2 regions of the Pseudomonas sp. B414 genome follow, and region 2 is predicted to be linked to the other one. Evidence: predicted binding sites of a transcription regulator. Region 2 holds the regulator's gene; the other holds the start of a gene.
The links. Region 2 encodes FliA, which starts transcription of late flagellar genes. Its sites were predicted from a motif close to CTAAAGTTTNNNNNNNNNNNGCCGNTAA; they were not measured.

Region 1: motA (flagellar motor stator protein MotA) is a predicted target of FliA. The motif match lies at 7,038-7,065, and genes of this name have one in related genera.

Annotation. Positions count from the first base shown of each region.
Region 1 covers NZ_JBUZTQ010000003.1:108,917-123,443, reverse strand. Annotated here, with positions in the region: gene ACZRMH_RS04080 (N-acetylmuramoyl-L-alanine amidase) at 1-34, opposite strand, end outside; gene tsaE (tRNA (adenosine(37)-N6)-threonylcarbamoyltransferase complex ATPase subunit type 1 TsaE) at 37-507, opposite strand; gene ACZRMH_RS04070 (NAD(P)H-hydrate dehydratase) at 495-1,355, opposite strand; gene queG (tRNA epoxyqueuosine(34) reductase QueG) at 1,418-2,485, shown strand; gene ACZRMH_RS04060 (trimeric intracellular cation channel family protein) at 2,602-3,213, opposite strand; gene orn (oligoribonuclease) at 3,305-3,847, opposite strand; gene rsgA (small ribosomal subunit biogenesis GTPase RsgA) at 3,954-4,985, shown strand; gene motB (flagellar motor protein MotB) at 5,129-6,115, opposite strand; gene motA (flagellar motor stator protein MotA) at 6,119-6,970, opposite strand; gene ACZRMH_RS04035 (HDOD domain-containing protein) at 7,123-8,661, shown strand; gene ACZRMH_RS04030 (rhodanese-like domain-containing protein) at 8,699-9,526, shown strand; gene asd (archaetidylserine decarboxylase) at 9,536-10,402, shown strand; gene serB (phosphoserine phosphatase SerB) at 10,518-11,732, opposite strand; gene ACZRMH_RS04015 (AhpA/YtjB family protein) at 11,865-13,418, shown strand; gene ACZRMH_RS04010 (PqiC family protein) at 13,484-14,188, opposite strand; gene parC (DNA topoisomerase IV subunit A) at 14,367-14,527, opposite strand, start outside.
Region 2 covers NZ_JBUZTQ010000016.1:16,148-30,674, forward strand. Annotated here, with positions in the region: gene flhA (flagellar biosynthesis protein FlhA) at 1-1,927, shown strand, start outside; gene flhF (flagellar biosynthesis protein FlhF) at 1,939-3,261, shown strand; gene fleN (flagellar synthesis regulator FleN) at 3,380-4,207, shown strand; gene fliA (RNA polymerase sigma factor FliA) at 4,207-4,947, shown strand; gene ACZRMH_RS14930 (chemotaxis response regulator CheY) at 5,150-5,521, shown strand; gene ACZRMH_RS14935 (protein phosphatase CheZ) at 5,541-6,329, shown strand; gene ACZRMH_RS14940 (chemotaxis protein CheA) at 6,391-8,574, shown strand; gene ACZRMH_RS14945 (protein-glutamate methylesterase/protein-glutamine glutaminase) at 8,624-9,763, shown strand; gene ACZRMH_RS14950 (flagellar motor protein) at 9,763-10,503, shown strand; gene motD (flagellar motor protein MotD) at 10,506-11,396, shown strand; gene ACZRMH_RS14960 (ParA family protein) at 11,435-12,223, shown strand; gene ACZRMH_RS14965 (CheW domain-containing protein) at 12,308-13,018, shown strand; gene ACZRMH_RS14970 (chemotaxis protein CheW) at 13,102-13,581, shown strand; gene ACZRMH_RS14975 (DUF2802 domain-containing protein) at 13,582-13,974, shown strand; gene ACZRMH_RS14980 (LysR family transcriptional regulator) at 14,095-14,527, opposite strand, start outside.

The DNA.
Region 1 (14,527 bases), on a different contig from region 2:
TTACTAACGCGCGAAAGCGCATACCAAACCCCATCATTATTTGTATTCCGGCGCCAGTGCGGCACACCAAGACTCGCCACGGGAACCTTGGGGCGTCAGCGTCAGCAAACGCCCGGTGTTATGCGGCCTAATGGTAATGGTCAGGTCAGGCTTTGGCAAAAAGCCCGCACCTTTATCTGGCCATTCAATCAAGCATAGGGCGTCTTCGTCGAAATAATCGCGAATCCCCATATATTCCAGCTCTTCAGGGTCGACCAGGCGGTACAGGTCAAAGTGAAAGGCGCGGATATCGCCAATTTCGTAAGGCTCAACCAGGGTAAAGGTCGGGCTTTTGACCGAGCCGGTGTGGCCAAGGCCGCGAATCAGGCCGCGTGACAGGGTGGTCTTGCCCATACCCAGGTCACCGTCCAGAAAGATCAAACCGTGACCTTGAGTGACAGTGGCCAGACGCGCGCCAAATGCGGTCATGGCCTCTTCATCGGCCAATTGCAGTGTTATTTCATGCACGGTGCGTGTTCCTCCAACAACTGACGAATGGCTGGAATCAAATCACTGGCCGCCAGCCCACGGCCCAATTGTCCTTGTTGTTCTCCGGCGCGGGCATGCAGCCACACCGCCAGGCATGCCGCCTCATAGGCGCCCATGCCCTGGGCCAGCAGTGCGCCGATCACGCCTGCCAGCACATCACCCAGACCGGCCGTGGCCATTGCCGGATGTCCCTGATTACAAATGGCCAACTCATCATCCAGTCCTGCGATCAAAGTGCCGGCTCCTTTAAGGACGCACACCACTGAGTATTTTTTAACCAGCGCCCGGACTGCTGCCGGCCGATCGGCCTGGACTTGCCCGGTGGTGATGCCCAATAACCGCGCAGCCTCCCCCGGATGCGGGGTGATCACCGAACCTTTCGCCAGCTCCATGGCTGAGTTGGACAACAGATTAAGCGCATCGGCATCCCACACCTGCGGCATTTTTGCCTGGGCCGCTGCCGACAACAGACTACGCCCCCAGGGCGCCTGCCCCAAACCCGGGCCGACCACAACCACCGAAGCCTGGGCCAAAACGCCCATCAGTTGATTGGCCGATGACACACCCAGGGCCATCACCTCGGGCACCCGCACCAGAGCGGCAGGTACGTGCTCAGGGCGTGTAGCCAGTGACACCAGCCCCGCGCCACAGCGCAATGCAGCCTGTGCACTGAGGGTAATGGAGCCGCCAAAGCCGCGGTCGCCGCCCACCAGCAGCACATGGCCGAACTGGCCTTTATGGGCGCTCGGGGCACGCCCGGGCAGTTGCGCCAGGTTATCTGCGCAAAGGGCTTTGGGGTCGACTAACAGGTGTTTGGTCTGCGGCATGCGTGTTTGGCTCCGATGTCTGGCAGAATTATACGCATCTCAGCCCCGGTTTCTCTTGTCCCATGCCTGCTATTACTGCCGACCTCCCCGCCCTCGCCCAATCCATCAAGGAATGGGGCCGCGAGCTGGGCTTTCAACAAGTCGCCATTACCGGCCTCGACCTGGGAGAACACGAACACCATCTGCAACGCTGGCTCGATGCCGGCTATCACGGCGACATGGACTACATGGCCGCCCACGGCAGTAAACGCTCGCACCCTGACGAACTGGTGCCCGGCACATTGCGCGTGGTGTCGCTGCGCATGGACTACCTGCCCGGCGACACCCATATGGCGCAATTGCTGGCCCAACCGGAAAAAGCCTACGTATCGCGCTACGCCCTGGGCCGCGATTACCACAAGCTGATCCGCAAGCGCGTGCAGCAACTGGCCGACCGCATTCAGGCAGATATTGGCCCGTTTGGCTTTCGCGCCTTTGTCGACAGCGCCCCGGTGCTGGAAAAAGCCATCGCGCAACAGGCCGGTCTGGGCTGGATTGGCAAAAACACTCTGGTGCTCAATCGCAAGGCGGGCAGCTATTTCTTCCTGAGCGAGCTGTTTGTCGACTTGCCGCTACCGGTGGACCCGCCCCACGAGAGTGAACACTGCGGGCGCTGCACCGCCTGCCTGGACATCTGCCCCACCAATGCCTTTGTCGGGCCCTATGTACTGGATGCACGCAAATGCATTTCGTACCTGACGATCGAACTGAAAACCGCGATACCTGTTGAGCTGCGCTCGATGATCGGCAATCGGGTGTTCGGCTGCGATGACTGCCAGATCGTCTGCCCGTGGAACCGTTTTGCCCGCACCACGGCCGAGGGCGACTTCAAGCCACGGCATAACCTGGACAACGCTGGCTTGGCCGAGTTGTTTATGTGGGATGAAGACAAGTTCTTGAGCAGCACCGAAGGCTCGCCGCTGCGCCGGGCCGGGTATGAGCGCTGGTTGCGCAATCTGGCGGTGGGGCTGGGTAATGCGCCATCAACGATTCCGGTACTGGAAGCGCTGAACGCACGGCGTGAATACCCGTCGGAGCTGGTGCAGGAGCATGTGCAGTGGGCGCTGGCACAACACGCAAATCGCGCCTGACACAAAGACCTCTGTGGGAGCTGGCTTGCCAGCGATACAAACAACTCGGCTTACCTGACAGACCGAGGTGATGCCATCGCGGGCAAGCCCGACTCCCACAAGTCTATGACTGCAGCTCAATGCTCGTCGTTATAAACGAACTTGGGCATTTCCCAGTTAAAGCGGATTGCCAGCAAGCGCAGCAATAGCCCGCCGAACAAGGTGACGAAAATCGCCTGTTCGTTGGGCATTTCCATATAAGTACACAACAAGAAACACCAGGCCGCAGCAAACGACACGCTGGCATACAGCTCGCGACGGAAGATCAGCGGGATGTCGTTGCAGAAGATATCCCGCAGGATGCCGCCAAATACCCCGGTAATCACTCCGCTCACCGAAGCCACCAGCATGCCCTGGCCCATTTCCAGCGCGGTCATGCAGCCGATCAGGGTAAACGCCACCAGCCCCAGGGCATCGAGCACCAGAAACAGTGAGCGCAAATGGCGCATCAAGGGCGCGATAAAGATCGTCACCAGCGCGGCAAAGGTGGTCAATACCAGGTATTCCGGGTGTTTGACCCATGTCAGTGGGTAATGCCCCAGCAGTACGTCACGCACCGAACCGCCGCCCAACGCGGTGACGCAGGCAATCAGCACCACGCCGAACCAGTCCATGCCCCGACGCCCGGCAGACAGCGCGCCGGTCATGGCTTCGGCAGTAATGGCAACTAAATAGAGCATCAGCAACATGGCGGCGATCCTTGCAAGAAGGCGCGCAGTCTACTCAGTTGGCGCGGGCACCAAAAGGGGGCAAGGAACACAGCTCTTTGTAGGAGCGCGCTTAAAACTTGATGAAATGCTTGCGGTAGTGCTGCAGCTCGGCGATCGACTCGCGGATATCGTCCAGCGCCAGGTGCGTGCCCTTTTTCACCAGGCTGTCGCGTACTTCCGGCGCCCAGCGCGCTACCAGCTCTTTAAGCGTCGAGACGTCCAGGTTGCGGTAGTGAAAGTAGCTTTCCAAGGCTTTCATATGGGTGTACAGGAAGCGGCGGTCCTGGCAGATGCTGTTGCCGCAGATCGGCGACTTGCCTTTAGGCACCCACTGTTCCAGAAACGCGATGGTCTGCGCTTCGGCTTCGGCCATGCTGGTGGTGCTGTCCTTGACCCGCTGGGTCAGGCCGCTGCCGCCGTGGGTGCGGGTGTTCCATTCGTCCATGCGCGCCAGCACTTCATCGCTATGGTGGATGGCGATGACCGGGCCTTCAGCCAGGGTGTTGAGGTTGCTGTCGGTGACGATGGTGGCCATTTCGATAATGACGTCGTTGTCAGGGTCCAGACCGGTCATTTCCAGGTCGATCCAGATCAGGTTCTGCGCGTTTTGCATAATGGCCTCCAGTGCTTAGTCGCGCAGTTTAGCTTAGCCGTGCTGCCCTCGTGCTAAACTCGCCAGCGTTTTACCCTCCTTATCGTTTTATCAACACGGAACACCCATGGCCAAACGCCAGCTCAACCGTCGTCAGAATTGGCGCATCGAAAAGATCCAGGGCGAGCGCGCTGCCCGCGCCGCCAAACGTGAATCCAGTGCCGTCGAAGCGCTTGAAGGCGGTGATTTAGGCGCTGAACAGCTCGGTCTGGTGATCGCGCACTTTGGTGTGCAGGTCGAAGTCGAAGCCCAGGAAGGTGAGCTTAAAGGCCAGATGTTCCGTTGCCACCTGCGCGCCAACCTGCCCGCTCTGGTAACTGGTGACACGGTGGTATGGCGCGCCGGCAACCAGGGTATCGGCGTTATCGTCGCCCAGCTGCCGCGTAAAACCGAGCTGTGCCGCCCTGACAGCCGTGGCCAGCTCAAGCCGGTTGCAGCCAACGTCGACATGATCGTGATTGTGTTCGCACCCATGCCCGAGCCGCACGCCAACCTGATCGACCGCTATCTGGTGGCCGCCGAGCACGCCGGGATTCGTCCGTTGTTGCTGCTCAACAAGGCTGACCTGATCGACGATCAAAACGCGCCAGCGCTCAATGCGTTGCTGGGGGTTTATCGTCAGTTGGGCTACCCGGTGCTGGAAGTGTCGGCCCATCACGGTGATGGCATGCAGCAGTTGCAAGCGCAACTGGACGGTCATATCAGCGTGTTTGTGGGTCAGTCGGGCGTGGGCAAATCGTCCCTGGTCAACAGCCTGCTGCCTGAGGTCAACCTGCGGGTCGGGCCTTTGTCGGAGATTTCCGGCCAGGGTACGCATACCACGACCACGGCGCGGTTGTTCCACTTCCCGGGCGGCGGCGAACTGATCGACTCCCCGGGTATTCGTGAATTCGGCTTGGGCCATGTAAGCCGCGCCGATGTTGAAGCGGGCTTTATCGAGTTCAACGACCTGATCGGCACCTGCCGCTTCCGCGACTGCAAGCACGACCGCGAGCCGGGCTGTGCATTGCTGATGGCTCTGGAAGATGGTCGTGTACAGCAGCAGCGCATGAACAGCTATCGCTCGATCATTGCCAGCTTGCCTGAGTCGAGTTACTGACTTAGGGTCAAAAGCCCCTAACCCTAACCCTCTCCCAAAGGGAGAGGGGACTGATTGGGGGATATTTGAGAATTTTGCCAATCTGATGGCCTGAGTTGAATCCGGCATCAACACGGTCAGTCCCCTCTCCCTCCGGGAGAGGGTTAGGGTGAGGGCGGCGGGTCGTCAAACAAATTCAGCTTCTGGCGCTCTTCATGCATCGGCAGTGGCTGTTTATCCGCTGGCAGTTTGATCGGATCGACCGGCTCCTTCGGCAGCTCCTGAGGCTTGACCGCTTCCGCACCCTGCTCCCCTTCAATCGCCTGCTGGGCCTTTTTGGTCAGTACCACGATATCGATCCGGCGATTGACCGGGTTATTAGGCTTGGCCTTGTCGAACAGTACTGACGAGGCATAACCCACCACCCGCGCCACCTGCGCATCCGGGTAGCTGCCCGCCACCAGGGCACGCCGCGCGGCATTGGCACGGTTGGCCGACAACTCCCAGTTGCCGTAATCGCCACCACCCGCGTAAGGCATGGCATCAGTATGGCCGCTTATACTGACCTTGTTCGGCACCGCTTTGATGGTGTCGGCCATGGCCAGCAGAATATCCTCGAAGTACGGCTTGAGCCGCGCACTGCCGACATCGAACATCGGCCGGTTTTCAGCATCCATGATCTGAATGCGCAGACCGTCCGGGGTAATTTCAAACAGCAACTGATCCTTGAATTTGCGCAGTTGCGGGTTTTCTTCGACCTTGTTCTGCAACTCTTGCAGCAGCAATTCAAGGCGCTCTTTCTCCACCTGCTCGGCCATGCTTTCAACCTGCTCGGCATCGACCTTGATCTTGTCGGGCTGAGGTTGCAGCTTTTCTTCGGGATTGAGGGTGTTTTCCGGCGCCAATGCCGGGGTGCCGCCCAGGTCTATGACGTAGGGCGTACCGCTTTCGCTGAAACCGATCGGATCTTTGAAATAACCGCCAATGGCGATCTTTTGCTCTGGCGTGGCAGCCGTCATCAGCCACATCACCAGAAAGAACGCCATCATCGCCGTGGCGAAGTCGGCAAAGGCAATTTTCCACGCGCCACCGTGATGGCCTGCGGCGTAGCGCTTGACGCGCTTGATGATGATGGGCTGGTTGTTTTCCATAAATCAGCGACCGCGAACCACTTGTTCCAGCTCGGAAAAACTCGGCCGATGCTTGGGGTACAGCACCTTGCGACCAAACTCGACCGCCAGCGATGGCGGCATGCCCGAGGCCGAAGCTACCAGCGAGGCCTTGATCGATTCGTACACGTTGAGCTCTTCCTTGGCATCGTGGGCCAAAGACGTCGCCAAAGGCCCGAAGAATCCATAGGCAGCCAAAATACCGAAGAAGGTACCCACCAGCGCGGCGCCGACGTGCATGCCGATGGCGGCCTGATCGCCTTCACCCAGCGAGGCCATGGTCACCACGATACCCAGTACCGCAGCCACGATACCGAAGCCCGGCATGCCGTCGGCGATACCGGTCACGGCGTGGGAAGGATGCTCCAGCTCTTCCTTGAGGTTGTACAACTCCATGTCGAACAACCCCTCTAGCTCGTGGGGAGCCATATTGCCCGAGGACATGATGCGCAGGTAATCGCAGATAAACGCGGTCATGCGCTCATCTTTAAGGACGGTGGGGTATTTGGCGAAGATCGGGCTGGCGGCCGCGTCTTCAATATCGCCCTCGATGGCCATCATGCCTTCGCGGCGACTCTTGTTAAGAATCTCGTAAACCAGGCCCAGCACTTCCAGATAAAAAGCGTGGGAGAAACGCGAGCCGAACATGCCCAGTGATTTTTTGATCACGTGCATGGTCATGTAGCCGGGGTTGGCTTGCAGGAACGCGCCAAAGGCCGCACCGCCGATGATCAACACCTCGAACGGCTGAATCAGCGCCCCGATCTTGCCATGGGAAAGCACGTATCCGCCGAGCACGCTCGCGAATACAACAATGATGCCGATAATTTTAGCCATAGATATAAAAGTACTTCTTGGGTCGGTTCAAGGTCATATTCCAGCGTAGCTAAAACTCTTCTTCTCCTTATCGGCGAATCTGCGCCAGACTATAGCCGGTAGAGCCGAAAAGCCATTCGACCCCCACATTGGATGATCATCGCGTCCCCATTATGGCCAACGAAACCAGCGCACCAACATCAACACCCACCACCCTGGATGCCTGGGTTGCCCACCTGGACGCTGTTGATCTGCCGATCCCGCAAACCAGCCATGCGCGGGTATTCAAGACAATCAACGACAGTCGCCGCTCCTTGCGCGAAATTGCCGAGGTCATGCAGGACAGCCCGGCACTCGCACTCAGACTGATTCGCGAAGCCAACCAACAGGCCCAGAGCAGCCTGAGCGAGCCTGCCGAAAGCCTTGAAGTGGCGATCAATCGCCTGGGCCTCAAGCGCACCCAGATGCTGCTCGAACATGTGCCCGCGCTGGCAATCGAAGATATCCCGCTGGCCTACCGGCAAATCCAGCTGATCAGCCAGCACGCCGCACAACAGGCCATTGGCCTGTTCGGCAACCGCCTGGCGCGGCTCTGGCAGGAAATCTACTGGAGCAGCTTGCTGTTTCTGTCACCGTTATGGGCCCTGGCACTCACTCACCCACTGCTGCTTGAAACCTGGGAGCGGCGCGTGGTCGAGCACAGCGAGTGCGCGAAAAAAGTCGAGCTGGAACTGTTTGGCGTGCCGCTGTTTGATATCTGCCGCGCCATGGCCGAACTGTGGCGCCTGCCGGGGTGGGTGATGCAGGGTTATACGGTGATCACCGAAGAGCGCCGCACCCTGGTCAGGGTGCTGCATATCGCCCGCGACACTCATCATCCGCTGCGCCAGCAACAATTGCTCGACGCCGACCCGGCGCTGCGGCGCTGGCTCAATCAGCCCGCCAACAGTGTATTGCTGGCCAACTGCCTGGCACTGTCGGCCCAACAGGCCTGGGACACACCGCACAACCTGCGCTGGCAGTACGTCACCAGCCTGTACCTGCAAATGCCGCTGGACGAAGTCCAGCAGCAGGCGCATCAACAGGCCGCGAGCAGCGCGCGCTATCACTCCAGCCCCGACCTTTGGCATCCGGCCCAGGCCTTGCTCTGGCCGTGGGATTCACGCCGCACGGGGCATAGTTCGCTGGCGGCGCCGCCGCCCTCGGCCGAATCACTGGCTGCCTGGCGCAAACATTGCGGGCAACTGCTGGAGCAACCCAGCGCATTCACCAATCCCATGCACCTGAGCACCTGCGCCCGTGAAGCCTTGCAGGCGTGCGGCATGCGCCGGGTGATGCTGCTCACTCCCGATAAAACCTCGACCATCCTCAGCGTCAACCAGATTGCCGGGCTGGGCAGGACCGCCTTCGACCTGAACATCAACATCAGCGACAGCACCGCGCTGCAACGCTTGATGACGCAACCGGCGCAAGTGCGCCTGACCCCCGAAAACAACGCCGTGATATCCGCGGTATTACCCTACAGCCTGCGCAGCCTGTTCCCCGGCGAGCATCTGCTGCTACGCTCGCTGAGCAATAACGGCCGCGTGGTCATGCTGATCCTGGCAGACCAGGGCGGCGGGCCATTTTCGGAAACCAGCGTGCAGGCATTTGGCAAAACCGCCCAATGCATCGAGAAAGCCCTGAATAGCTTTAGTACTCGCGGGCGCTAGCGCTACAATCCCCCCCTTTTTGCTCTGGAGGCTTCCTATGCCTGGCTTCTCTGGCTTGCCGTTAGTGATTGAACCCAGCGACCTGCTCGCCCGGCTCAACGCCCCCGAACTGATCCTGGTTGATTTGACCAGCGTTGCGCGCTACGAAGCCGGGCATATTCCGGGCGCCCGCTTTGTCGATCCTAAACGCACGCAACTGGGCCTGCCACCGGCACCCGGCCTGCTGCCTTCGCAAGCGTCGCTGGAAACGCTGTTTGGTGAACTGGGGCACAACCCGAATGCGGTCTACGTGGTCTATGACGACGAAGGCGGCGGCTGGGCCGGACGCTTTATCTGGCTGCTGGATGTGATCGGGCACAAGGCATATCACTATCTGGACGGCGGCATTCACGCCTGGATTGCTGAAGGCTATGGCGTCAGCCAGGACGTGCCTCCCGCTGCCAATGGCACCGTGACGCTAACCCTGCACGACGAGCCCACCGCCACCCGCGAGTACCTGCAAAGCCGCCTGGGCGCCGCCGACCTGGCGATCTGGGATGCGCGCAGTGCAGCCGAATACAGTGGTGAAAAAGTGCTGGCGGCCAAGGGCGGACATATTCCCGGGGCAAAGAATTTTGAATGGACCGCCGGCATGGATAAAACCCGCAGCCTGCGCATTCGCACTGACATGGCGCAGATCCTCAAGGATCTGGGCATCACGCCAGACAAAGAAGTGATTACCCACTGCCAGACCCACCACCGTTCTGGCTTTACTTATCTCGTCGCCAAAGCGCTCGGTTACCCGCGCGTCAAAGGCTACGCCGGCTCTTGGGGCGAATGGGGCAACCACCCCGACACCCCTGTCGAGCTGCCTGCAAAAAATTAAGGACCTTGAATGAAAAAGCGTTTGTTCCTCCTCAGTCAGTACCTGTTGCCGCATCACCTGCTGTCACGCCTGGCCGGCTGCATTGCCGAATGCCGCGTGCGCTGGTTCAAGAATGCGTTCACCACCTGGTTCGCCAAGCGCTATCAAGTGGACATGTCCCAGGCCCTGGTTGAGGACGTTACCGCCTACGAGCACTTCAACGCCTTCTTCACCCGCGCATTGAAAGACGGTGCGCGCCCGCTGGATCAAACCCCGGGCGCGGTGCTGAGCCCTGCCGATGGTGCCGTCAGCCAGCTAGGCCCGATCGAACACGGTCGCGTGTTCCAGGCCAAAGGCCACAGCTACAGCGTGCTGGAGCTGGTGGGGGGTGATGCTGAAGTGGCTGCACAGTTTATGGGCGGCCAATTTGCCACCATCTACCTGTCGCCCAAGGACTACCACCGCGTGCATATGCCACTGGCAGGTACTCTGCGCGAGATGATCTACGTGCCGGGCCGTCTGTTCTCGGTCAACCAGACCACCGCCGAAAACGTACCGGAGCTGTTTGCCCGCAACGAACGTGCGGTGTGCATTTTTGATACCGAGCGCGGCCCGATGGCCGTGGTATTAGTCGGTGCGATGATCGTGGCGTCGATTGAAACCGTGTTTGCCGGCCTGGTTACGCCGCCTAAACGCGAGCTGAAAACCTTCCGCTACGACGAAGCTGCGCGTGCACCGATCCATCTGGAGAAAGGTGCCGAACTGGGTCGCTTCAAGCTGGGCTCGACTGCAATCGTGCTGTTTGGCGCGGATCAGGTGAAATGGGCCGAAGGCCTGGCGGCGGGAACGCCGGTTATGATGGGTCAGAAAATGGGTACACCAGCGCACGCCGAATAACCCAAAACCCTGTGGGAGCGGGCTTGCTCGCGATGCTGGCAACCCGGTGCATCTGATTCACCGAGGTGATGCAATCGCGGGCAAGCCCGCTCCCACAGGTCATTTACAGGGATGTTTAGCCCTGGCTGTTACGGTCACGCTGGCCTAGCAGGTACAGCACACCATCCAACCCTAGTGTCGAAATGGCATGCTTGGCCGACTTCTTCACCAGCGGCTTGGCTCGGAATGCCACTCCCAGCCCGGCAATTGCCAGCATCGGCAAGTCATTGGCACCGTCACCGACCGCAATGGTCTGCTCCAGGCTCAAGCCTTCCTTTTGTGCCAGCTCACGCAACAAGTCCGCCTTGCGCTGGGCATCAACAATCGGCTCGACTGCAACGCCGGTCACCTTGCCGTCCACCACTTCCAGCTCGTTGGCAAACACATAGTCGATGCCCAGTTTCGCCTGCACTTGCTTGGCAAAATAGGTAAAGCCACCTGACAGGATGGCGGTCTTGTAGCCCAGGCGCTTGAGCTCGGCGAACAGCACTTCGGCGCCTTCGGTCAGGCGCAGCGACGCGCCAATGGCATCCAGTACACCGACATCCAGACCCTTGAGCAGCGCCATGCGCTCCTTGAAACTGGCCTTGAAGTCCAGCTCGCCGGCCATGGCGCGCTCGGTGATGGCTGCCACCTGATCACCCACACCCGCAGCCTTGGCCAACTCGTCGATCACTTCGGCTTCGATCAGCGTGGAGTCCATGTCGAACACCGCCAGACGACGATTGCGACGGAACAGGGTGTCTTCCTGCAGCGCGATATCCACGCCCAGTTCCTGGGCCAGGTTGAAGAAATCGGCACGCAGCGCATCAACATCCACGGGTTCGCCACACACACGCAGCTCGATGCAGCTCTTGCTCACTTCGGTCGGCGCATCCAGCGGTACACGGCCGGACAGGCGATCCGTCTGCTCGATGTTCAAGCCATGCTGGCTGATGATCGACGTCACGCGCTGCAATTCGTGAGCCGTCACTTGCCGGCTCATCAGCGTGACCACATGACGGGTCTGGCTTTGCTCGTGGACCCAGCGCTGGTAATGCTCTTCACTGATCGGATCAAAACGCAGTTGCAAGCCTTCCTGGGCGATCAAGGGCTGCAGGTCCTTGAGCACCGCCGAAACCAGCTCGGCCTGTGGAATTTCCACCAGAAAACCCAACGACAAAACGCCATGGATGGCGGCCTGACCGATGTCGAGAATATTCACACCATTGCTGGCCAGTACACCGGTAATGGCCGCAGTGAGACCTGGACGGTCCTCACCGGTGATGTTTATCAGGACGATTTCGCGCAAGGCACACCCCCATTCGCTAAAAAAAACGCATTCTACCCACTTTCAGTGACCATCGGGCACCGCCAAGGCTTTGCCGTCTCAGGGCTGCTCGCTATACTGCGCACCAACTTAACGGACTAAGAGCCGCGCTCAGTGAACCGGCCATTGCCTGTCAAAACCGATAATTTCTTCCTGCTGATCTTCCGGGCCCTGCGTGATCGCCGCGTTCCGCTTGCTCTGCGTATTGCCAGCCATAACGTGATCCTGGTCGCGTTGGCGCTGGTTATCTATGCCGTGGTGATGGGTCTGCAATTCAAGCAGGCCATGCACGAACAGGCCGATGCCCTGGGCCAGAGCCTGACCACGCAAACCGCCACCTCGGCGACCGAGCTGCTGGTGTCCAACGACATCCTCAGCCTCAACGTGCTGCTCAATAACCTGACGAAAAACCCGTTGGTGGCCCACGCGGCCATCTATAGCGTCGATAACCGCATCCTCGCCGAAGCCGGGCAACGTCCTAAAAACGGTCTGCTGGGCGAAACCCAAGGCCTGTACCAGACCAAGATCACCTTTCAGGATGTGACCGCCGGGCATTTGCGCATCAGCCTGGACATGAACCAGTTCGAGCAGCCGATGACCATCAGCCTGCAGAGCATGGGCATTCTGGCCGCCATCTTGCTGGCCTTGGCATTGGCCCTGAGCTTGCGTCTGGGCCGCCACATTACTACGCCGTTGCTGCAACTGCGCGTCTGGCTGCGCGAGCCGGACCCTTACACCCCGGCCATCCAGCGCCAGGATGAAATCGGTGATTTGGCCCGCCAGCTGCACAGCCGCCTTGCTCCGCCTGCACCGGAGCCGGAACCCGAGCCAGAACCGGAAGAAGACGACTACGACGACAGCGACTACGAAGAGGCCGAGGACAACGAGCCGACCTTTGAAGTACGCAACCTGAGTGACCCGACGTTCGATGAAACTCCGGCGGCACCTGCACCAAAAGCCGCACCTCGCCAGTTGGTGAGCACCGAAGAAGACGAGAACGACGAAGAAGACCCGTTTGCCGACCTGCGCGACACCAGCACGGCCAATGCCGCGCCGGTTGCCCTGGCCAAGCCAAAACCGGTGGCAACTGCGGCGCCGCAGCCAAGTGCCGTACTCGCGGTGCAATTGGGGGCACAGGAACAACTGCGCCGCCTGCCTCGCGCCCGCTTGATGGAGCTGCTGGAACGCTATCGCGACTGCCTGAATCAGGCGGCCTCGCTGTATCAAAGCGAGCTGCATACGCTGAACGATGGCAGCACGCTGATGCTGTTCCATAGCGAAGACAGCGGTGATGACTACCTGACCAACGCCATTTGCTGCGGCGAACTGCTGCGGGCCCTGGGCCACGCCCTGCAGATCGAAGTGGCGGACAGCGGCATCACCCTGCAATTGCAACTGGGTCTGGTGCTGGGCGAAGGTTTGAGCGGTATCAGCCAGATTGATCTGCTGCTGACTGAAACCGCACAGGATGCCCTGGCCCTGTCGCAACACAGCCGCAACCTGCTGCTGGTGGAGCGCAAGATCAGCGACGACCCGCTGATCCGTCAGCGCGCACGCATTCGCCCGATTGCCAGCCCTGAAGGCGCCTGCTGTGTAGAGCGCCTGATGGAGCCTTATCCGTCCATGCTTGAGCGCCAGCTGGCGCGGATGCATGAGAGTCGCGGGTAAGGGGCTTTTGACCTCCCATAAAAAATCCCGCACAAGTGCGGGATTTTTTGTTTCTGCCATTCAGCCTAGAAGCGAAACACTTCCATATCCGTACGAATCGGTGAAGCCATCGGGATCCGCGGCTTTTCCGCACCCTGCTTGGGTGCTGCCTTGGTCGGTGGCTTGGGTGCTTCCACCAGTGGCGGCTGGTTGGCCAGCGGCTTGAGCGCTACCGCCAATTGCTCACTCAACTGTTGCAACAACTGCCCCTGAGCCTTGACCTGATCCGCAGTGCTGCCTGCATGCGGCTGCTCAAGGTGGACAATGCGGTTATCGCGCACTTGCCCGCGACGGTCAATCAAACGCCATTGCGCGTCCAGCACCGCTGGCAGGTTCTTGCCCGAGTCCAGGCGGGTGATCGACAACAGCACCTGCACATCAGGACTGAAGCCCGCGGTGGCCGGGGCCAGTACAACGCGCTGACTGTCCAGGCGCCATGCCAGCTGGCGTACCAGCAACTGATTGATATCAGACGTCAGGCTGCCCGCCCAACGGCCATCAGTAGCGGCACTCAGGCTGCCATCGGACTGTCGTTGCAGCAGGGTTTCACGTTGCAGGTAGTCGGCCACGCTGATCGGGCCAAGTACCACGGCCATGCCGGCGCTTTGCGCGGGCTGGCCGGGTGCGCCGCTGTCCAGTTGGTACAGGGCCGCCGGCTGGTGCGTGCTGCACCCCGCCAGACCCAGCACACCGGTCAGCAACGCAATCAAAGGAAGGCGTAGAACGTTCATCATTCCATCCAGGGGCCGCCACAGGGCGAGCCGCAGTGTGATTCTCGAAAGGTTCGCAACGCACATTGCCATAAGCCGTGGCGCAAACGCGGCATATCATCCGCGAATATTGGGCCTGACTCCAGCGCTGTCGCGCCGATCTGCGCGTAAAAACGTAGATCGGGAACGCTAAACAGGCTTAATTGGGCGTTTCTACCAACAAAGCGTCCACACGCTGGAAGCCACGAGGCAGTTTGTTGCCGCGGCGGCCACGCTCACCTTTGTAGTGCTCGAGGTCGTCAGCCTTGAGCGACAGTGTGCGCTTGCCTGCCTGCAATACCAACGTGGCATTGTCTGGAA
Region 2 (14,527 bases):
TCTGGATTTTGCGGTATTCCCCACTATTCTGCTGGTCGCCACCCTGATGCGCCTGGCGCTCAACGTGGCCTCGACCCGGGTGGTCATGCTCCACGGCCAGGAGGGCCACGCCGCAGCCGGCAAGGTGATCCAGGCCTTCGGTGAAGTGGTGATCGGCGGCAACTATGTAGTGGGTATCGTGGTGTTTGCGATCCTGATGATCATCAACTTTGTGGTGGTGACCAAAGGTGCCGGGCGTATTTCCGAGGTCAGTGCACGTTTTACCCTCGACGCCATGCCCGGCAAGCAAATGGCCATTGACGCCGACCTCAACGCCGGGCTGATCGATCAGAACCAGGCCAAGATGCGCCGTCAGGAAGTCGCCCAGGAGGCCGAGTTCTACGGCTCCATGGACGGTGCCAGCAAATTCGTACGCGGTGACGCCATTGCCGGTCTGTTGATTCTGTTTATCAACCTGATCGGTGGCATGGCCGTGGGTATCTTCCAGCACGGCATGACCTTTGGCGAAGCGGGCAAGGTCTATGCCTTGCTGACCATCGGTGACGGTTTGGTGGCGCAGCTGCCATCGCTGCTGCTGTCCACTGCTGCCGCGATCATGGTGACCCGTGCTTCGGGCTCCGAAGACATGGGCAAGCAGATCAATCGCCAGATGTTCGCTTCGCCCAAGGCGTTGGCAGTGTCGGCAGGCCTGATGGCGGTAATGGGGATTGTGCCGGGCATGCCGCACTTCTCCTTCCTTAGCCTGGCTGCAGTCGCCGGTGGCGTAGCGTATCTGATGTGGAAAAAGCAGAACGTGGTCAAGACTCAGGCCCTGCAAGAAGTGCAGCGCCAGCAGGAGCTACTGCCATCGCCTGCGCGTGCTCAAGAGACCAAGGAGCTGGGTTGGGATGATGTCACGCCCATCGACATGATCGGCCTTGAGGTCGGCTATCGGCTGATCCCGCTGGTGGACCGCAATCAGGGTGGCCAGTTACTGGCGCGGATCAAGGGCGTGCGTAAAAAGCTGTCCCAGGACCTGGGCTTTCTGATGCCCACTGTGCATATCCGCGACAACCTCGACCTGGCGCCCAGTGCCTACCGCCTGACCCTGATGGGGGTGATTCTGGCCGAAGCCGAGATCTACCCCGACCGCGAAATGGCGATCAACCCGGGCCAGGTATTTGGCACCCTCAACGGGATTACCACCAAAGACCCGGCCTTTGGTCTGGAAGCGGTATGGATTGAGGTCAGTCAGCGCAGTCAGGCGCAGTCGCTGGGCTATACCGTAGTGGACGCCAGTACTGTGGTGGCAACGCACCTTAACCAGATTCTGTACAAACACTCCCATGAGCTGATCGGTCATGAAGAAGTGCAGCAGTTGATGCAGTTGCTGGCCAAGTCTTCGCCCAAGCTGGCTGAAGAGCTGGTGCCTGGGGTTCTCAGTCTGTCGCAGTTGCTCAAGGTATTGCAGGCCTTGCTGGCCGAGCAGGTGCCGGTGCGCGATATTCGCAGCATTGCCGAAGCCGTCGCCAACAATGCCCATAAGAGTCAAGATACTGCCGCTTTGGTTGCCGCGGTACGGGTGGGGCTGTCCCGCGCCATCGTGCAAAGCATTGTAGGCGTTGAGTCCGAGCTGCCTGTGATCACCTTGGAGCCAAGGTTGGAACAAATATTGCTCAATAGTTTGCAGAAGGCCGGACAAGGCCAGGAAGAGGGCGTTTTGCTGGAGCCAAGCATGGCAGAGAAACTCCAGCGCTCGTTGATCGACGCTGCTCAGCGTCAGGAGATGCAAGGCAACCCGGTTATCTTGTTGGTGGCAGGCCCGGTACGCGCGATGCTGTCGCGCTTTGGCCGTTTGGCGGTGCCCAACCTGCATGTACTGGCTTACCAGGAAATCCCTGACAACAAGCAGGTCACGATCGTTGCGACAGTAGGCCCTAACGGCTGAGGGTTTGGTTTATGCAAGTGAAGCGATTTTTCGCCGCCGATATGCGTCAGGCCATGAAGCTGATTCGTGATGAGCTGGGGGCCGACGCTGCCATTATCGGTAACCGGCGGATTGCCGGGGGCGTTGAGTTGACTGCGGCCCTGGACTACAAGTTGTCCGCGCTGGCACCCCGTGTACCGAACATCGAGCTTGAAGAAGAGTTGCGCAAGACCCAGTCGCGGATTGTTTCGGCCCAGGCCGAGTTGAGCCTGCGCGGTGACGGCGAGGCCGGTGCTGGCGATAACCGGCAGCTGTTTGCCGGGTTGCCGCTGACCGCCGCCGAGCCGTTGATTGAACCGACCCTGCAAGAGCCGCCGCGCCCTGCACCAGTGCCCGCCGCACCAACGATCGATCAGCGTGCTTTCGACAATATGCGCCACGAGTTGAATGGCCTGCGTGAGTTGCTTGAAGTCCAGCTCGGCTCGCTGGCCTGGAGCCAGTTGCAGGATGCCAAGCCTGCGCAGGCCAATCTGTGGCGCCGCTTGCAGCGTATCGGCCTGTCCGGGCCGCTGTCGCGGGATTTGCTGGCGCAGGTGGCGGGTATCGAAGAACCACGCCAGGCCTGGCGGATGCTGCTGGCGCACCTGGCGCGAATGATCGCCACGCCGGAGCTGGAGCCGCTGGAAGAGGGCGGGGTGATTGCCATGGTCGGCCCTGCCGGGATGGGTAAAACCACCACGCTGGCCAAGCTGGCGGCGCGTTATGTGCTCAAGTACGGCGCGCAGAATATCGCCCTGGTGAGCATGGACAGTTTTCGTATTGGTGCCCAGGAGCAACTCAAGACCCTGGGGCGGATTCTCAATGTACCGGTGACCCACGTTGCTCCCGGCCAGTCCCTGGGGCAGACCCTGGAGCCGCTGGTGCGCAAGCGCGTGGTGCTGGTGGATACCGCTGGCCTGCAAGCCAGCGACCCGGCGCTGCGCCTGCAGCTTGAAAGCCTTGCCGGGCGGGGGATCAAGGCCAGGAATTATCTGGTATTGGCCACCACCAGTCAGAAGCAGGTGCTGACGGCCGCGTACCTCAGTTACAAGCGTTGCGGATTGGCCGGTTGCATCCTCACTAAACTGGATGAAACAGCAAGCCTGGGCGAAGTGTTGAGCCTGGCGATCAGTAACGATCTGCCGGTGGCCTACCTCACTGACGGGCCACGGATTCCGGATGACCTTCACTTGCCGCGGCGGCACCAGTTGGTGAGCCGCGCAGTGAGTGTGCAAATGCAGGAAGAACCCAGCGAAGAAGCCATGGCTGACATGTTCGCTGATATTTACCACAGCCCGCCCAAGCGGGTTGGCTGAGGTAGCAAGATTACGTTGCAATGTACCTACATCTGATGGTCTGAAGGTTTTGTTCCGCTGGGGAACGAGCAGCCAACGCATGTAGCCGCGTCTAAGTAAGACAAGGTAAAGAAAGATCATGGGCAGCATGCATCCCGTACAGGTGATCGCAGTGACCGGCGGCAAGGGTGGCGTCGGTAAAACTAACGTGTCAGTCAACTTGTCCATCGCCTTGGCCGAGCTGGGCAGGCGCGTTCTGTTGATGGACGCGGACCTGGGGCTGGCGAACGTCGATGTTCTGTTGGGCCTGACCCCCAAATTCACCCTGGCCGATGTGGTCGAGGGGCGTTGCGAGCTGCGCGACGTATTGCTCCAGGGCCCTGGCGGAATTCGCATCGTGCCGGCGGCCTCGGGCACCCAGAGCATGGTGCATCTGAGCCCGGCCCAGCATGCCGGCTTGATTCAGGCGTTCAGCGACCTTGGCGATAACCTGGATGTGCTGGTGATCGACACCGCCGCCGGGATCGGCGAGTCGGTGGTCAGCTTTGTCCGCGCCGCCCAGGAAGTGCTGCTGGTGGTCTGCGACGAACCGACTTCGATCACCGATGCCTATGCGCTGATCAAACTGCTCAACCGCGATTACGGCATGAACCGCTTTCGTGTGCTGGCGAACATGGCCCAGAGCCCGCAGGAAGGCCGTAATCTGTTTGCCAAGCTGACCAAGGTCACCGACCGCTTTCTGGATGTGGCCCTGCAGTACGTGGGCGCCGTGCCCTACGATGAATGCGTACGCAAGGCCGTTCAAAAGCAGCGCGCCGTCTACGAAGCGTTTCCGCGCTCCAAGTGTTCGTTGGCGTTTAAAGCCATTGCACAGAAAGTGGATACCTGGCCGTTGCCCGCCAACCCCCGGGGGCACCTGGAGTTTTTTGTCGAGCGTCTGGTGCAGCAAGCAGGAGGGCGCTTTTAATGACAGCCAGCGGCTATCGCATGTACAGCAAGTCGTCGCGTGACAGCCAGTATGAGCTGATCGAGCGCTACGCGCCCCTGGTCAAGCGCATTGCCTATCACCTGCTAGCGCGCTTGCCGGCCAGTGTGCAGGTGGATGACCTGATCCAGGCCGGGATGATCGGCCTGCTGGAAGTGTCGGGTAAATACGACGCGAGCAAGGGTGCGAGTTTCGAGACCTATGCCGGGATTCGCATCCGTGGCGCGATGCTCGATGAAGTGCGCAAGGGCGACTGGGCACCGCGCTCGGTGCATCGAAATACGCGCATGGTCAGTGATGCCATTCGGGTAATTGAAGCAAAAACCGGTTGTGACGCTAAAGATCATGAAGTTGCGGCCGAACTCCAGTTAAGCCTTGATGATTATTACGCCATCTTGAACGACACCCTGGGCAGCCGCCTGTTCAGTTTCGACGATCTGTTGCAGGACGGCGAACACGAAGGGCTGCATGAAGATGGCGCAAGTGCCCACCCGGAGCCGTCGCGGGATCTGGAAGACGAGCGCTTCCAGGCCGCCCTGGCCGATGCAATTGCCCACTTGCCCGAGCGTGAACGGCTGGTGCTGGCGCTGTACTACGACGAGGAGCTGAACCTCAAGGAAATCGGCGAAGTGCTGGGGGTCAGCGAGTCCCGGGTCAGCCAGTTGCACAGCCAGTGCGCCGCACGTCTGCGTGCACGCCTGGGGCAGTGGCGGGCGCACTGAAGGCAAGGCGCGCACTTATTGTGGGAGCGGGCTTGCTCGCGATGGGATCGACACGGTGAATCAGAAAAACCGCGCCGCCCGCATCGCGAGCAAGCCCGCTCCCACAGTCGATTTAGGCTGTGTTTGATAACGAATTGATTGAATGGCGCGTTCAGGAAGTGAGCGCGCTAAAGACTGCTTGGAGGTCGAATTGGACAAGAACATGAAAATCCTCATCGTTGATGACTTTTCAACGATGCGGCGGATCATTAAAAACCTGTTGCGTGACCTCGGGTTCACCAACACGGTCGAGGCGGATGACGGCATCACGGCGTTGCCGATCCTCAACCTGGGGCAGATCGACTTTCTGGTGACCGACTGGAACATGCCGGGCATGACCGGTATCGAGCTGCTGCGCCATGTGCGTGCAGACGAAAAACTCAAGCACCTGCCGGTGCTGATGGTGACCGCTGAAGCCAAGCGCGAGCAGATTATCGAAGCGGCCCAGGCCGGTGTGAACGGTTATGTAGTCAAGCCGTTCACGGCGATTGCACTCAAAGACAAAATCGAAAAGATCTTTGATCGCATCGGTTGATCGGTTGCCTGGGGGCGCTATGGAGCATAACGAAGCTACACAGGGCGATTTTGAATCGACCCTGAAAAAACATGCTCACGAATTGGTCGAAAGCCTTGAAAGAGGCCAGTTTGGCGATGCCGTGCAGTTGATTCACGAACTCAACCAGACCCGCGATCGCGGGCTGTATCGCGAAGTCGGCAAGCTGACCCGAGAACTGCACAGTGCCATTGTCAATTTTCATATTGATCCGAGCACGCCGCAAGCCGAAGAAGTGTCGCAGATCACGGATGCCACCGAACGTTTGGCCTATGTTGTGAAGCTCACGGAAGCGGCAGCCAATCGGACCATGGACCTGGTGGAAAACAGCACACCGCTGGTCAACGGTCTGGGTCAGGAAGCCAAGGCCCTGAGTGCAGACTGGGGGCGCTTTATGCGTCGCGAAGTCGGTGCCGAGGAATTTCGCGAGCTGGCGCGTCGGGTTGACAGTTTTTTGACACGCAGCGAAACGCAAAACCAGGTGGTCTCCGCCAACCTTACGGATATTTTGCTGGCTCAGGATTACCAGGACCTTACCGGTCAGGTGATCAAGCGCGTGACGCAATTGGTGACGGATGTTGAGAGCAATCTGCTCAAGCTGGTGCTCATGGCCAGCCAGGTGGACCGCTTTGCCGGGATCGAGCACGACCGCGATGCACTGCGCGCTGAAAATAATTCGCAAAAAAACCAGGCCAAGGGTGAAGGTCCGCAGATTCATGCCGATACACGTAATGACGTCGTATCCGGTCAGGATGATGTAGACGATTTGCTGTCCAGTTTAGGTTTTTAGGACTGGTGGACGTGCGGGCGCTGTTGCCCGGCGCTACGAGCCTATTTCAAGGAGCACGTACATGAGCTTCGGCGCCGATGAAGAAATCCTTCAGGATTTTTTGGTTGAAGCCGGCGAAATTCTGGAGTTGCTGTCCGAGCAACTGGTCGAGCTGGAAAGCCGACCGGATGATGCGGATTTGCTCAATGCCATTTTTCGCGGTTTTCACACTGTAAAAGGGGGCGCCGGCTTCCTGCAGCTCCACGAATTGGTGGAGTGCTGTCATATCGCCGAAAACGTCTTCGACATCCTGCGCAAGGGTGAGCGCAGCGTCGACGCCGAGTTGATGGACGTGGTGCTTGAGGCCCTGGATGCGGTCAACGGCATGTTCAGCGAAGTGCGCGAGCGCCGCCCGATCACTGCGGCAACCCCCGAGTTGCTGGCGGCGCTGGCACGTTTGGCCGAGCCTGCGGCGGCGCAGGTTGTGGCTGCACCCGCAGCTGTGGCGGTGGTTGCAGTTACAGCCCCGGTGACCGATATCAGCGACAGCGAATTTGAACAGTTGCTCGACTCGCTCGATGCGGTCAAGGCGGCTGCAGCCGAGCCGCACGCGTCGGCATCGGCTGAGATCGCGACCAGCGACGAAATCAGCGACGCCGAATTCGAATTGCTGCTCGACCAGTTGCACGGCAAGGGCCAGTTTTCTGCGGATGCTGCGGTGGTTGCCGCTGTGCCCGAAGAGGCACCTGCCACGCCCGCCGAAGTCAGTAACGAAATTACCGACGACGAATTCGAAGCCTTGCTTGATCAGTTGCATGGCAAGGGTTCGTTCAGCGCCGATGCGCTGGAGACTGCAGCAGTTGAACCTGCGCTGACGGATGCAGCGCCTGCAGGTAACCCGGATCTGATCAGCGATCATGAGTTCGAAGCCTTGCTCGATGAAATGCACGGCAAGGGCAAGTTCAGTGCCGACTCTGCTGCGGTCGTGGCCACGCCTGCAGCGGTCAAGCCTGTGGCTGCTGCTGCTGCTGCTGCTGCGCGCGCGGCCCCGGCCCGCGCTGCGGTGGCGCCGGCGGAAAAACCGGTCGCCTCCGAAGCTGAAACCACAGTACGGGTCGATACCGCCAGGCTTGACGACATCATGAATATGGTCGGCGAGCTGGTGCTGGTGCGTAACCGTCTGGTGCGCCTGGGCCTGAACAGCCATGACGAGGAGATGGCCAAGGCGCTGTCCAACCTTGATGTGGTTACTGCCGACCTGCAAACCGCGGTGATGAAGACGCGCATGCAGCCGATCAAGAAAGTCTTCGGGCGCTTCCCGCGTCTGGTGCGGGATCTGGCCCGTCAGCTGAAAAAGGAAATCAGCCTGGAGCTGGTGGGCGAAGAGACCGATCTGGACAAAAACCTGGTCGAGGCCCTGGCCGATCCACTGGTCCACTTGGTGCGCAACGCCGTCGACCACGGTTGCGAAACCCCGCAAGAACGTGCCGCCGCCGGCAAGCCGAGCTGTGGCCGGGTGATCCTGTCGGCTGAGCAGGAAGGCGACCATATCCTGCTGTCGATCTCCGATGACGGCAAAGGCATGGACGCCAACTTCCTGCGTTCCCTGGCCGTGAAAAAAGGCCTGATGGACAAAGATGCCGCCGATCGCCTGAGCGAGAACGACTGCTACAACCTGATCTTTGCTCCGGGTTTTTCGACCAAGACCGAGATCAGCGATGTGTCCGGGCGTGGCGTGGGCATGGACGTGGTGAAAACCAAGATCGCCCAGCTCAACGGCTCGTTGAGCATCGAGTCGGCCCTGGGCCGTGGCTCGAAAATCGTGATCAAGGTGCCGCTGACCCTGGCCATCATGCCGACCCTGATGGTGATGCTGGGCAATCAGGCGTTTGCTTTCCCGCTGGTCAACGTCAACGAAATCTTCCACCTCGACCTGTCGCGCACCAATGTGGTGGACGGCCAGGAAGTGGTGATCGTGCGCGACAAGGCCCTGCCATTGTTCTACCTCAAGCGCTGGCTGGTGGCCTCTGCGGCCCATGAAGAGCAGCGCGAAGGGCATGTGGTGATTCTGTCGATCGGCACCCAGCGCATCGGTTTTGTGGTCGATCAACTGGTCGGTCAGGAAGAGGTGGTGATCAAGCCGCTGGGCAAAATGCTCCAGGGCACGCCCGGCATGTCGGGCGCCACCATTACCGGTGATGGCCGTATTGCCTTGATCCTGGATGTTCCGAGCATGCTCAAGCATTACGCATCACGGCGTATTTGATTCTGGTGAGTCGGGGCAGTGACGCCCCGCAACGCCTAACGGAGTGTTTATGGTAGTCAAGGTCCTGGTGGTGGATGATTCCGGTTTTTTCCGCCGCCGCGTCTCGGAAATTCTGTCGGCTGATCCGACGATTCAAGTGATCGGCACCGCCACCAATGGCAAGGAAGCGATTGATCAGGCCCTGGCACTCAAGCCGGACGTGATCACCATGGACTACGAGATGCCGTTGATGGATGGCATCACGGCCGTGCGCCATATCATGCAGCGCTGTCCGACCCCGGTACTGATGTTTTCCTCGCTGACCCATGAGGGCGCCCGCGTCACCCTCGATGCGCTGGATGCCGGGGCGGTGGATTTCCTGCCGAAAAATTTCGAAGACATCTCGCGCAACCCCGAGAAGGTCAAGCAGATGTTGTGCGAGAAGGTACACAGCATCTCGCGCAGCAATCGTCGAATGTCCAGTTACAGCGCACCGGTGCCGGTAGCCCCGCCTCCTGCGGCCCGGCCTGCGCTGGGCGGTTTTGTTGTACCTGCCCCTGTTGCCTCCCCGGCCCCGGCGCGCACCACGCCGATTGCCAGCCGTGGCGCTGCTGCGTCAACACCCGCTTCAGCTGCGCCCAAACGCAAGGCCTACAAGCTGGTAGCCATTGGCACCTCGACCGGCGGCCCGGTGGCCTTGCAGCGGGTTTTGACCCAGTTGCCGGGCAATTTCCCGGCGCCGATCGTGCTGGTGCAACATATGCCCGCCGCGTTTACCAAGGCCTTTGCCGAGCGCCTGGACAAGCTGTGCCGCATCAGCGTCAAGGAAGCCGAAGACGGCGATATCCTGCGCCCCGGCCTGGCCCTGCTGGCCCCGGGCGGCAAGCAGATGATGATCGACGGTCGTGGTGCGGTACGCATCCTGCCAGGCGATGAGCGCTTGAACTACAAGCCCTGCGTGGATATTACCTTCGGTTCTGCGGCCAAGTCCTTTGGTGACAAAGTTTTGGCGGTAGTCCTCACCGGCATGGGTGCAGACGGTCGCGAAGGTGCCCGTATGCTCAAGCAGGGCGGTAGCCAGGTGTGGGCACAGGACGAAGCCAGCTGCGTGATTTATGGCATGCCCATGGCCATCGTCAAAGCCAACCTGGCCGATGCTGTTTACAGCCTCGACGATATCGGCAGGCATCTGGCCGAGGCTTGCCACTGATGGACGTGCTCAGCCTGATTGGCATCATCATGGCGTTTGTCGCGATTATCGGCGGCAACTACCTGGAGGGCGGCCATCTGGGCGCCCTGGCCAATGGCCCGGCAGCGTTGATCGTGCTGGGCGGTACTGTGGGCGCGGCGATGCTGCAGTCGCCCATGAGTGCGTTCAAACGGGCGATGCAAACCCTGGTATGGATTCTGTTTCCGCCGCGTATCGACATGACGGGCGGCATTGATCGCGTCGTCAACTGGAGCCTGACGGCGCGCAAGGAAGGCCTGCTGGGCCTTGAAGGCGTGGCCGATAGCGAGCCCGACAGCTATGCCCGCAAGGGCCTGCAGTTGCTGGTCGACGGGGTTGAGCCGCAAACCATTCGCAGCGTCCTGGAGGTCGACTACATGACCCAGGAAAGCCGCGATATCGAGGCGGCGAAAGTGTTTGAAAGCATGGGCGGCTACGCGCCGACCATCGGCATTATCGGCGCGGTCATGGGCTTGATCCATGTGATGGGTAATCTGGCCGACCCGGGGCAGTTGGGCAGCGGTATTGCCGTGGCCTTTGTCGCCACCATCTACGGCGTGGCCAGTGCCAACCTGGTGTTGCTGCCCATTGCCAGCAAGCTCAAGGCGATTGCCATGCGCCAGTCGCTGTACCGCGAGATGTTGCTCGAAGGCATTCTGTCGATTGCCGAAGGCGAGAACCCGCGCTCGATCGAACTCAAACTGCAAGGCTTTACGGGTTAACCATGAGTCGGCGCCGTCGCTCCGTTGATGATCACGTCAATCACGAACGTTGGCTGGTGTCCTACGCGGACTTCATCACCTTGCTGTTTGCTTTTTTCGTGGTCATGTACTCGATTTCCTCGATCAATGAAGGCAAGTATCGGGTAATTTCCCAGGCGCTGGTGGGGGTGTTCAATGACACCGAGCGCAGTATCAAGCCGGTGCCCATTGGCGAAGAGCGACCGCTGACCACCCAGCCTGCGCAACCGCTGATCAAGGACAGTGAGCATACCGATGCCGGCCTTGGCCAAGTGCCCGACGACCCGCTTAAGACCATTGCCAATGACATCACCAATGCCTTTGGCGACCTGATTGCCTCCAAACAATTGACGGTGCGCGGCAATGAGCTCTGGGTCGAGATCGAACTCAACTCCAGCCTGTTGTTCGGCAGCGGCGATGCCATGCCCAGCAATGCGGCGTTCACCATTATCGACAAGGTAGCGGCGATCCTTAAGCCATTCGAAAACCCGATTCATGTCGAGGGTTTTACTGACGATCTGCCGATCCGCACCGCGCAGTACCCGACCAATTGGGAGCTGTCGTCGGCGCGCTCGGCCAGTATCGTGCGCATGCTGGCGATGCAGGGGGTCAACCCCGGGCGCATGGCCTCGGTGGGCTACGGCGAGTTTCAGCCGGTGGCCAACAATGCCACGCCAGAGGGGCGCGCACTCAATCGCCGGGTAGTACTGGTGGTGTCGCGTAACCTTGAAGTACGCCGCAGCCTGACCGGTACGGGCACTGCACATGCAACACCGGATGCTGCCCTCAAGCGGGCTGGCACACAAACTGCACCGCCACAACCACAGCCGCTGGTTCGCGGGGATGCCGTCAATTCCCCGTCACCAAACCTATAATCTCGGCCGGCACGCATGCAGCCGGGAGGAACAACTGAATGAGAGTCTGGGCAGTAGCCAATCAAAAAGGTGGAGTCGGCAAGACCACCACATCCATCGCCCTGGCCGGTTTGCTGGCAGAGGCGGGCAAACGTGTGGTGATTGTCGATCTTGACCCCCACGGCTCCATGACCAGTTACTTTGGTTATGACCCCGATGGCCTGGAACACAGCGTCTATGACCTGTTTCTGCATCAGGGCCAGGTGCCTGAAGGCCTGGCTGCGCAATTACTGCTGCCCACCAGCCACGAAAAGATTGCCTTGCTGCCTGCCACTACCGCACTGGCAACCCTGGAGCGTCAAGCCCCGGGGCAAAGTGGCCTGGGCCTGGTGATTGCGCGCAGCCTGGCGCAACTGTGGCAGGACTATGACTACGCGATCATCGACAGCCCGCCGATTCTGGGGGTGCTGATGGTCAATGCGCTGGCGGCCAGCCAACAGTTGATCATTCCGGTGCAGACCGAGCATCTGGCACTCAAGGGGCTGGAGCGCATGGTTCATACCCTGCGCATGATCAATCGCTCGCGTGCGCAGGAGCTGCCGTTCTGCATCGTACCGACCCTGTTCGACCGCCGCACCCAGGCATCGATGAGTACCCTGCGGGTGTTGCGCGATGTGTATCCCGAGACCTTGTGGCAGGGTTTTATTCCGGTCGATACCCGTTTGCGCGATGCCAGCCGGGCAGGGCAGACGCCTTCGCAGTTCGATGACAAGACCCGCGGGGTGATCGCCTACCGTGCGTTGCTCAAACACGTATTGACCCGCCAGCTTGCACCGCAGGTGGCGTGAAGTGGGCAGGCATTCAAGTATCGGTCGTGCATGGCCGATAACGACTACAAGTCTCTGTCGCGAGGCTGTTGAGTGGGGCACTTTATGACGCAGCCGATAGCACTTTCCAACCGATCGCAAGTGGCCTTGCAGTCGTATCTCGACGACTTGCTGTTTGATGCAACGCAAGCGCTGGAAGCGGCTGAACCCGCGGAGCCGGAACAGATTGCCGAGGCACCCGCTGAATTGGCAATGCCGGTGGAACTGGCCGAAGTCGGCGTGCCTGCGCAGGCGCTGGCCCATCCCTTGGTAGAGGTTCATCGCCCGAGCGCGCCGGGTGCGCATCTGCCCATACCCGACGACGGTCGCCCGGCGTGGGCCGCCGAACCCTTCGAGTGCCTGCTGTTTGACGTGGCCGGGCTGACCCTGGCGGTGCCATTGGTGTGCCTGGGCTCGATCTACTCCCTGGCCGGGCGTGAACTGACCCCGCTGTTCGGGCAGCCGGACTGGTTTCTGGGAATCCTGCCCAGCCAGGGTGGCAAGCTCAATGTGCTGGATACGGCGCGCTGGGTGATGCCTGAACGCTATCGCGCTGATTTTCGCGAAGGCCTGCAATACGTTATTTCCGTACAGGGTCATGAATGGGGGCTGGCCGTGCATCAGGTCAGCCGTTCGTTGCGCCTGCACCCCAACGAAATCAAATGGCGCTCCCAGCGCGGGCAGCGGCCGTGGCTGGCGGGCACTGTGATTGAGCATATGTGCGCTTTGCTGGATGTTGAGCAATTGGCCGAGTTGATCGCCAAGGGCAAGTCATAAAAACAATTCTGGTTGCTGCTCGCCCGTGCGGGTGAGCCGCCAGTCATCAGAACTTTGCGGTATTTCAGTCAGGGGTTTGGGGTATGAAACAGTCAGCTGCACAGGGTTTGGAAGATCCGATCCTGCAATGGGTTACCTTCAAGTTGGACAACGAAACCTACGGCATCAATGTAATGCAGGTGCAGGAAGTGCTGCGGTACACCGAAATCGCCCCGGTTCCCGGTGCGCCTTCCTACGTGCTGGGCATTATCAACCTGCGCGGCAACGTGGTAACGGTCATAGATACACGTCAGCGTTTTGGTCTGTACAACGCTGAAATTACCGATAACTCCCGTATCGTCATTATCGAAGCCGACAAGCAAGTGGTTGGCATTCTGGTCGACAGCGTGGCGGAAGTGGTTTACCTGCGTCAGTCGGAAATCGAAACGGCGCCTAACGTGGGCAACGACGAATCGGCCAAGTTTATCCAGGGCGTGTGCAACAAGAACGGCGAACTGCTGATTCTGGTTGAGCTGGACAAGATGATGACTGAGGAAGAATGGTCAGATCTGGAGAACATCTGATTGATCCTTGAGGCGGCGGTAATCGTCCTGGGCCTGTTGTGGGCCGTGACCCTGTGGCTGTTTATCAGCCATGTGCGCCGCCAGCGCGTGCTTGCGGCGCAACAGGCGGCGGACGATGAGCAGCGTGACCGGCGCCTGCGGGAAATGGCGCGGCGCCTGGACACCTACCAGAACGGCAATGTGCAAATGGGTGAAGCCCTGCACGAATTGCGCGCCGTGGTCGCACCGCTGCCCGAGAAGCTGACCCAACTGGAGCAGCGTGACCCCACCAGCCTGTCCTTCAACCAGGCCGCGCGCCTGGTCAGCATGGGCGCCAGCGTCGATGAACTGACCCAGGCGTGCGGCTTGACCCAGGCTGAGGCCGAGCTGATGAGCAAGATGTACAAGGGTTAAAGGACCGATATTGTGGAACGAGTCGGATCGTGTGGGAGCGGGCTTGCTCGCGATTGCATCAACCTGGTCTGACAGTTACAGCGCGTCGTCTGCATCGCGAGCAAGCCCGTTCCCACAGGTTCAGCGCGTCGTTGAACTCAGCTCACTGACAAACTCCAGAAACGCCCGCACTTTGGCCGCCGGCAGATGCCGCGACGGGTAAAAGGCATACAGCGGAAACCGCTCATTCGGCCAGTCGGGAAACAATTCCACCAGGGTGCCCGCCTTGAGTGCTGGCTCCAGCCCAAGATCCAGCATTTGTGCTACTGCGTGGCCATGTTCACAGGCGCTGTATAGCGTACTGGCATCATTGATCACCAGCCGGCCATCGGTGCGCACAATCAGCTTTTCACCGGGACGATGAAATTCCCACGCAAAAGGCCGGCCTGTTTGCGAATCGCGAAAATCGATGCACATATGCTGACCACTCTCAAGCTCCTGCGGGCTTGAAGGCCTGCCATGACGCTTGAGATAAGCCGGTGCGGCCACTGTCAACACCCTGACTTCCATCAGC